DNA from 4 places in the Mesorhizobium sp. M0778 genome. Region 1 is predicted to be linked to each of the others. Evidence: riboswitches for the same ligand, from Rfam matches in the RefSeq annotation. Region 1 holds a riboswitch; each other region holds the start of a gene.
What was found. A riboswitch is a leader RNA that binds a small molecule or an ion and turns the genes downstream of it on or off. The one in region 1 is predicted to bind cobalamin.

Region 1 (2,193 bases):
GACATCGTGGCGAAAAGCCCGGCTGCGAGATGGCGCCAGACAATGGGCGTTGCTGCGTGACCTGGAAAAGCCCGAACTATGGACCGAGTGTTATCACGTGCCAACCTGGGTCGAGTATGTTCGCCACAACAACAGGCAGACCCAGGATGACGCCGAAATCGTTGCGCGCCTGGAAGCGCTCCACCATGGCGATTGCCCGCCCAAGACGCATCACAAGATCGAACGCCAAACCGTGCGCGTGCACGACGATTTGCCGCTCAGGCCTCATTTGGACAGGACTTGAGCTGGCCCGGTGGTTTGAGCCGGGTTACCTTGAGCCGGTGGGCTGCGAACAGCAGTTCGAGACATTGGCCTCGATCACTTCGCAACAGGCCGCTGCGCCAAGCCTCGGGTGCTCCCCTCGAAATCGTTGTGTCGTATCACCGAGGGCATCACGGCCAACAGCTCCCACATGGGCAACAGCCTGGCCATTGAGCCGAATATGGTCGCGAGCAGATCACCGACGAAGCGGTCGGAACGTCGGAGCCGAAGTTCGACGCCGAGGTGGCGTTCGCATGATGCGCGAAGCAGCACCACGGCGCTTGCCGGTATGGTTGCCGCCGGCAGCCGACGAACTCCTATCCTCCTGGACCGCTGTGCGTCATTGCTTTGATTTACCGCCGCTCAAGGCTTCCACAGTTTTCGCTTTCGAGGCGACCTTTGGGAACATGCCAACGGGAATTTAACATAACGACATAAACATTTCTTTATGCGGCGTTGACAAAGAAGCGAACTGCTGTAATTGTCTCCCGTGTCGTGGTTCTCCGTACGGCGCTGCCGCAGCGGAGCTAAGAGGGAAGCCGGTGCGATGCCGGCGCTGCCCCCGCAACTGTTAGCGGCAAGCCAACCCCACTCATGTCACTGAGGCGAATAGCCTTGGGAAGACGGGTAGAGGCTATGACCCCGCGAGCCAGGAGACCTGCCACGGCGAATTACGTCCACGGGCGGGGTGTCTCGGTGGCCGCTGCAGCCTGGCGTTTGTGCCGGCCTGCTAGCGCCTTCCTTGTCACCGACGCCCCAACCATCGGGGTATGGCATGACTGTCTCTCAACAAATTCCTGTAGCAACGCTCGGCGTGCCGCGCTTCGGTCGTCGGCGAGAACTGAAATTCGCGCTTGAAAGCTACTGGTCCGGAAAATCTTCCGCTGGCGACCTTCTCACGACTGCGAAGGCGCTCCGTGCCGCTAGCTGGGAGGAGCAGCGCGATCGCGGCGTGTCGAAAATCCCGTCGAACGACTTCTCGCTCTACGATCATGTGCTCGACACCGCAGTCATGGTCGGCGCCCTGCCAGCCCGTTACGCCTGGAATGGCGGCGAGGTCCCACTCGACATCTACTTCGCCATGGCGCGCGGCAACCAAGGTCAGACGAAGGATTGTGGACACGCTGGTCACCAGCATGCGGCTCATGGGCCTGGTGTAACCGCGATGGAAATGACCAAATGGTTTGACACCAACTATCACTACATTGTGCCGGAACTAGACGATGATCAGACGTTCGCCCTTTCGTCGACGAAACCGGTCGATTACTTCCTTGAGGCTAAAGCTCTCGGCATTCACACACGCCCAGTCATCCTTGGACCGATCACCTTCCTCAAGCTGGCGAAATCGCCTGCCGAAGGCTTCGGTGCCATCGCGCTCCTACCACGGCTTCTGCCCGTCTACGAGCAACTCCTGCAGAGGCTGAAGCTGTCGGGTGCCGACTGGGTGCAGATCGACGAGCCAGCGCTTGTCCTCGATCTGAACCCGAACGAACGAGCTGCGCTCGAATTCGCCTATGGCCAGCTGTCGAAAGCCGCGCCCGAGTTGAAGATCATGCTGGCTACCTATTTCGGGCCGCTGGGAGACAATCTCGAAACCGCGGTTTCTCTGCCCCTGGCCGGGCTGCATATTGATCTCGTGCGCGCTCCCGAGCAGCTGGAAACGGCGAGTCGGCTCGCACCGAAGGGTCTGGTGCTCTCGCTTGGCTTGATCGATGGCCGCAACGTCTGGCGTGCGAACCTGCCCGCCATTCTCGACCGCATCAAACCGATCGTCGCCGGCTGGCCGTTGGACCGCGTCGAGATCGCGCCTTCTTGCTCGATGCTGCATGTGCCGATCGACCTGCGCATGGAGACGGAACTCGACGCGGATATCAGGTCGTGGCTCGCCTTCGC
Region 2 (2,193 bases), on a different contig from region 1:
GCAGTGCAGGCACTCGTTGAAGTTCTCCCAAAATATCTTCCAGTTGCAGTTCATAACCTTGCGCAGCACATGGCCGCTCAGCAGCGTTTCCAGCGGCCAGTTGGCGAGGTTGCCGGATGCCGGATCGAAGGATGTTTCAGCCGAACCGGCAGCGTCTTGCGCGAGGTTGACGAAAACGAAACCGCGCCACACCGAAAGCGCGACGCGGTAGAGCGGATGATCGGCCTTGTCGAAACCGTCCGGCAGCGATTTCGACGGCACGCGCACCAGATCGCCGCGCAGCGAATAGGACCAGGCGTGGTAGGGGCAGGTGATGAGCCGCGCCTTCAGCCGTCCTTCGCTCTGCTGGCAAAGCTGCGAGCCGCGATGCCGGCAGGTGTTGTGAAAGGCGCGCAATTCGCCGGTCTCGTCGCGCAGCACGACGACCTCCTGCGTGCCTATGCGAAACGTCCTGAAAGCCAGCGGCTGGGCAAGGTCGGCCTCGCGGCAGACCAGCAGCCAGTTGCGATACCAGATGGCCTCGAGATCGCGCTGATAGCCTGCGATGTCCCAATAGGCCGATGACGGCAGCGTCGGCTCGGCCCGCGTCAGGCCGTTATAGGGACCGCGCTCATTCGGGCTGGGTTGCATGCCGGCTTCCTCCCCATCCGCCAGCCGACACCCGGCTGTGAGAATTGTCAATTGCGGCGCCGGCCGGCGAGCTTGGCGAGGCGGCGCATTCGCCACACGATCCGGCGGAATTTGGTTTGCCGGGCGCGGCGATTCTGCCTATAGTCGCTGATGTCGTCGGTTCCGTTTGGAACCAAGAGGGAATGCGGTGCGGGCGAAATTCTTGCCCAATGCCGTGGCTGCCCCCGCAACTGTGAGCGGTAGTCCTCTCCATATGCCACTGAAGATTTTCTTCGGGAAGGTGGGGAAGGGCGCTGATCCGCGAGCCAGGAGACCTGCCGGCGACAGGAAACTGACTTCTATGCCCTCGGGTGGAGGGCGAAAGGACAAGACATGAATACCGCTTCCGTCTCGCTCGGCGCTTCCGTCTCCTCGCAGTCGCGTTTCATGCAGCTGGCGCTTGCTGCATTCCTCGGCATTTTCGTCATGGGCTTTGTCGGCTTCTCGCACATCGATGCGGTCCACAATGCCGCCCACGACTATCGCCACTCGATGGGCTTTCCCTGCCACTGACAAGGGGCTGACATCATGACACTGTTTCGCAACGTCGTGTTCATCGCGGCGATCGCAGGGCTCGTGGCCGGCGTCGTTCTCGCCTGCATGCAGGCCTATGCCACGGTGCCGCTGATCCTGAAGGCGGAAGTCTACGAACAGGCCGGCGGCGGCCATGACCATGCCGCCGCACCTGCGGCACCGGCCGCCACGGGCACGATGGCTATGAGCAGCGCCGCGCCGGCACCGGCTGAAGCAATGGCTTCGGCTGAGGACGAAGGCTGGGCGCCGGCCGACGGTTTCGAACGCTTTGCCTTCAGCGTCGTTGCCAATATCGTCACCGGCATCGGCTTCGCACTGATCCTGGTTGCGGTTTCGGAATTCGCCGGCGGCATCGGCAATTGGCGCCAGGGCCTGTTCTGGGGGCTTGCCGGCTTTGCCGTGTTCACGCTGGCGCCCGGCCTCGGCCTGCCGCCGGAATTGCCGGCAATGCCGGCGGCCGACCTTGTCCAACGCCAGATCTGGTGGTGGGCAACGGTGGTGGCGACCGCCGCCGGTCTCGGCCTGCTCGCCTTCCGCAGATCGCTGCCGCTGGCGGTCCTTGCCGTGGCGTTGATGGTGGCGCCGCATATTGTCGGCGCGCCGCAGCCCGACAGCTTCGAGACGACAATCCCGGAAGGCCTGCATCATCAGTTCGTGGTGGCGGTGACGCTGACCAATCTGGTGTTCTGGCTGGTGCTCGGCGCGGTCGTCGGCGTGGTGCGCGGCCGCTTCACCGGCACGGCGACCAGCCTGCGCGACAGCTTTGCCTGACCGCGCTGCCGGGGCGCTGACCCTGATCATCGGCGGTGCGCGCTCCGGCAAGAGCGTGCATGCCGAGAGGCTGGTGAGTGCCTGTCCGGCGCCATGGAGCTATATCGCGACGGCGCAAGCCTATGACGAGGAGATGCGCGAACGGATCGCGCTGCACCGCTCGCGCCGCAGCGCCGGCTGGACGACCATCGAGGCGCCGCTCGACCTTGCCGGCGCGAT
Region 3 (2,193 bases), on a different contig from region 1:
TCCCGCCTCCGCCTCCTTGCCAAAAATCTTGCCCAGCTTTTCGACATCACCATAGAGCAGGTCCATCGAGGCTGCGGGGCGGTTCTGGTCGAGATGGACGCAACTTTCCGTCGGCACCAGCGTCTTGATACCGTGCGGGGCCAGCGTATCGGGCGTCACCTCGCCGCCAGGCTTCATGCCGTAATACCAGCCGGCGAAGAAGAAATCGGGCTCGACGGCGACGAGGTTTTCGAGGGTCGGGTATTTCGGCGCGAGTTCCGGGATCGCGCCCTGCTCGGCCTTGAATTCCGGACCGACCTTATACCATCCGGTGATGCCGGTCAGGCCGACGATCGATGGTTGCAGCCCCAGCGCGAAGGCCATCTCCGCCATGTTCAGATCTTGGATGACGGCGCGCTTCGGCGCGGCGTCGAACGTCAGCGGCGTGCCGCAGCTATCAACGGTTACCGGGAAAGCGAAGGCGGTCTGGGCAAGTAGGAGGGAGGCAAAAGACAGTACGAGGCGTTTCACGGATGTTGCTCCTTGGTCAAATCGGGATGTGAAGAGGCGCGGTTCGGAACGTCGAAGACCGTGAGTTCGCGGTCTTCGGTGGGATGGCGCAGCCAAAGCACGTCAACGCCGAAAATCTCGCGGATCAACTTCTTGGTCAGCGCCTCGCGCGGACTGGCAAGTGCCTGCAGGCGGGCCTCGTTCATCACCGCGACCCTGGTGGCAAATGGCGTGACAAGCGACAGATCATGAAGCACCGCCACGACGGTCATGCCAAACTGCGATACGAGTTCGAGAAGGTCGCTGCGGGCGCGCGGATCGAGATGATTGGTCGGTTCATCGAGGAACAGGATTTTGGGCTCCTGGGCGATGGCGCGCGCCAACTGGGCGCGTTGCCGCTCGCCACCGGATAGCGAGCCGATCGTGCGGCCGAGCAGCGGCAGCAGGCCGGTTCTGCGAAGTGCTTCAATGACGATGTCGCGTTGCTCGCTCCTCCGTCGCAAGCCGGCATGCGGGACGCGCCCAAGCTCGACGTAGTCGATCACGGCAAGCCGCGGATCAGGCTGGTCGGTCTGGCCAACGACCGCCATGTGCAGTGCCCGCTCGGCGGCCGAAAACCTCTCCAGCCGGCGTCCGGAAAATCTCACATCTCCCGCGCTTGGCCGCAGCGTACCGCATAGCATGCGCAGCAGCGTCGTCTTGCCGGCGCCGTTGGGGCCGATGATGGCGAGGCGGTCGCCCGGCGCTATCGAAAGGCTCACCGCGCTGACCAGGCACCGGCCATTCGTCGTCGCGCTCAGTTCACACGCTTCAAGAAGAGGCTGGGAGGCGTCCAACTTACCGTCACTTTCTCAATGGCGACGGAAGGAAGCTGGACGGACCGGCCGACAAGACCGATGTCCACGTCTCCTCCCGGCACACCCCGTCCGGTCAACTCATGCTGATGGCAGGTCTCCTGGCTCGCGGGTCTTTGCGCCATCCTGCCTTCCCAGCCTTGCCGGCCAGTGGCACTTCGGATTTTGCTAACCGCTTACAGTTGCGGGGGCAGCAACGGCCTCGATCCGAAGATCTCACCGTGTTCCCTTTTCACCCCTTGCCTTTCGACTCGGGGACCATCAGTCAGCCACCCTAGTTTTCCGCCAATCACAGCGCAATAAGTCTTGTCAGAAGGAGCCATATAGACCTCGTGATGTAATAACGTTACATTTAAAAGGACGTTTGCCCGCTTCCTGTCAAGCCTTTTCGCGCGACGCCTGCGAATTGCCGACGACCGTCGCTCTCGATTTGCGCAGTGCGCAATTTCGATCAGACTGCCTCCGCCAGGAAGCGGCACCATAATCTTGCCAATATAAGACATGGCCAATGTAAAGACTGGGCCATGTAAAGACTGGGCCAATGCGGAGACTGGGCCAATGCGAGGTGCCAAATGAATCCGACCCAGAAGGCGCTGTGGTTCGTCGAAAGCCATCTGCCCGAAGCAGTCTCGCTGGACGATGTCGCCAAGAGCAGCGGGGTGTCGCGCTTTCATGTGACGCGGGCTTTCGGCGCGGCTACCGGCCGTTCGGTGATGAGCTACGTCCGTTCTCGCCGACTGACCGAAGCGGCGCGCAAGCTTGGCGCCGGCGCACCCGACATCCTCTCGGTCGCGCTCGACGCCGGCTATGCCTCGCATGAGGCCTTCACCCGCGCCTTCCGCGACCAGTT
Region 4 (2,193 bases), on a different contig from region 1:
GATGCGCTGGCGCATGCGGCGGGCCGAGCGCGGCGAGGAAATGTACAGCGGACTGGCAAAATGGGGCCGCGAGCACGCCGCCTACATTGAGGACATCTATCGCGAGGTCGCTGAACGAGGCCCGATCGCGGCGTCGGCTTTCGAAGGCCAGAAGGGCTCGGGCGGCTGGTGGGGCTGGAGCCATGCCAAGCATGCCTTCGAATGGCTGTTCTGGGCGGGCCGCATCACCACGGCGCACCGGCGTGGTTTCGAGCGGTTCTACGATCTGCCGGAGCGCGTGCTGCCGCCAACGGTACTCGCTTTGCCAGTTCCGTCCCCCGCGGACGCCCACCGCGAACTGCTGCGCATCTCCGCCCGCGCCCATGGCGTCGCCACGGCGGGCGATCTGCGCGACTATTTCCGCCTCTCGCCCGCCGACATCAAGGGCCGCATCGAGGAACTGGTCGAGGCTGGCGACCTGTTGCCGGTGAGCGTCGAAGGCTGGAGCAAAACAGCCTATCTCCACAAGGACGCCCGTTTGCCGCGCAGGATCGAGGCGCGCGCCTTGCTTGCGCCGTTCGATCCCGTCGTCTTCGAGCGGTCGCGCACCGAGCGGTTGTTCGACTTCCACTACCGCATCGAGATCTACACGCCGGCCGAAAAGCGCCAGTATGGCTATTATGTGCTGCCGTTCCTGCTCGGCGACAGCATCGTCGGGCGCGTCGACCTCAGGGCCGACCGCCCGGCCGGCGTATTGCGCGTCCATGCCGCCTATTCGGAGCCCGGCGCCCCGCCGCAAACTGCCGCCGCCCTTTTCGAGGAATTGAAGCAGATGCAGGGTTGGCTCGGGCTCGAGCGCATCGAGGTGACGGCTGCCGGCGACCTCGGCCAGCCGCTCGCAGATATCGCCGCGTCATAGACGTGCGTTGACACGACTGCCTTCACAAGCCTAAATCCGTTCCAGACGGTCCCCTGCCCGCAACGGCAAGGGCCAAGAGGGAATGCGGTGCGAAATCTCGATTTCAAATCCGCGGCTGTCCCCGCAACTGTAAGCGACGAGCCAAGGCCGAAAACCACTGGGATATTCCCGGGAAGGCGGCACCCAGGCGATGACCCGCGAGCCAGGAGACCTGCCGTCTAGGACATAAGAATCCGATCGCCTGGCGGGTTTTCCGGGCAAGGAGCCTGATTTGGAACGCGACAGCAGTTTTCCGGCTGAGACAGCGGATTTATTGTCCGGCCATGGTGATTCCCCGGCCGGCGTTACCGTCATCGTCTGCTCGTCCTGCCGTGACGAGACCGGTTCGGACGCTTATCCCCGCGCCGGCGAACTGCTCGCCGAGGACACGCGCCGCGCCGCTTCCAGCGAAAACATTAAAATCCGCACCGTCGAATGCCTCGGCAATTGCAAGCGCCGGCTCAGCGCCGCGATGCTGCGCGACGGCTGCTGGAGCTATGTCTTCGGCGACCTGACCACGACCAGCGGCACCGATCTGGTGACGGGGGCAAAGCTGTTCGCTACTTCGACGGACGGCCTCATTCCGTGGCGCGGCCGTCCCGATTGCCTGAAGCGCGGCTTGGTTGCCCGCATCCCTCCCCTCGACCTTTTGAAGGACTTGATATGACTTCCCCAGATTCGGCCGCCAACGTTTCGCGCGTCCCCTGCACCGTCGTCACCGGCTTTCTCGGCGCCGGCAAGACGACGCTGATCCGCCATTTGCTCGAAAACGCCAAAGGCAAGCGCCTGGCCATCATCGTCAACGAGTTCGGCGATATCGGCATCGACGGCGAGATCCTGAAGGGCTGCGGCATCGACACTTGCCCCGAGGAAAACATCGTCGAGCTGGCCAATGGCTGCATCTGCTGCACTGTCGCCGACGACTTTGTCCCCGCGCTCGACCAGATCCTGTCGCTGACGCCGAAGGTCGACCACATCCTGATCGAGACGTCCGGGCTGGCCCTGCCCAAGCCGCTGGTCCAGGCCTTCCAGTGGCCGTCGGTGAAAAGCCGCGTCACGGTCGATGGCGTCATCGCCGTCGTCGACGGGCCGGCGCTGGCTGATGGCCGCGTTGCCAACGACATGGACGCCCTGCAGGCGCAGCGCGCGCAGGACGAGACGCTCGACCATGACGATCCTGTCGAGGAGGTGTTCGAAGACCAGCTCGCTTGTGCCGACCTGATCATCCTGTCGAAGAGCGACCTGCTGGACGCAGC

Region 2: it holds a riboswitch for cobalamin, as region 1 does, so the genes downstream of both, NKI22_RS04000 (CbtB domain-containing protein) here and metE (5-methyltetrahydropteroyltriglutamate--homocysteine S-methyltransferase) in region 1, are expected to answer to the same signal.
Region 3: it holds a riboswitch for cobalamin, as region 1 does, so the genes downstream of both, NKI22_RS22030 (ABC transporter ATP-binding protein) here and metE (5-methyltetrahydropteroyltriglutamate--homocysteine S-methyltransferase) in region 1, are expected to answer to the same signal.
Region 4: it holds a riboswitch for cobalamin, as region 1 does, so the genes downstream of both, NKI22_RS03815 (DUF1636 family protein) here and metE (5-methyltetrahydropteroyltriglutamate--homocysteine S-methyltransferase) in region 1, are expected to answer to the same signal.

The regions. Positions count from the first base shown of each region.
Region 1 covers NZ_JAMYPA010000022.1:13,365-15,557, forward strand. The annotation lists partial or broken gene NKI22_RS24975 (MFS transporter) at 1-283, shown strand, start outside; cobalamin riboswitch at 780-980, shown strand; gene metE (5-methyltetrahydropteroyltriglutamate--homocysteine S-methyltransferase) at 1,076-2,193, shown strand, end outside.
Region 2 covers NZ_JAMYPA010000002.1:42,547-44,739, forward strand. The annotation lists gene NKI22_RS03995 (aromatic ring-hydroxylating oxygenase subunit alpha) at 1-630, opposite strand, end outside; cobalamin riboswitch at 771-966, shown strand; gene NKI22_RS04000 (CbtB domain-containing protein) at 1,003-1,182, shown strand; gene NKI22_RS04005 (CbtA family protein) at 1,198-1,974, shown strand; gene cobU (bifunctional adenosylcobinamide kinase/adenosylcobinamide-phosphate guanylyltransferase) at 1,967-2,193, shown strand, end outside.
Region 3 covers NZ_JAMYPA010000017.1:51,994-54,186, forward strand. The annotation lists gene NKI22_RS22025 (ABC transporter substrate-binding protein) at 1-510, opposite strand, end outside; gene NKI22_RS22030 (ABC transporter ATP-binding protein) at 507-1,325, opposite strand; cobalamin riboswitch at 1,418-1,621, opposite strand; gene NKI22_RS22035 (GyrI-like domain-containing protein) at 1,916-2,193, shown strand, end outside.
Region 4 covers NZ_JAMYPA010000002.1:6,409-8,601, reverse strand. The annotation lists gene NKI22_RS03820 (winged helix-turn-helix domain-containing protein) at 1-898, shown strand, start outside; cobalamin riboswitch at 928-1,131, shown strand; gene NKI22_RS03815 (DUF1636 family protein) at 1,170-1,604, shown strand; gene cobW (cobalamin biosynthesis protein CobW) at 1,601-2,193, shown strand, end outside.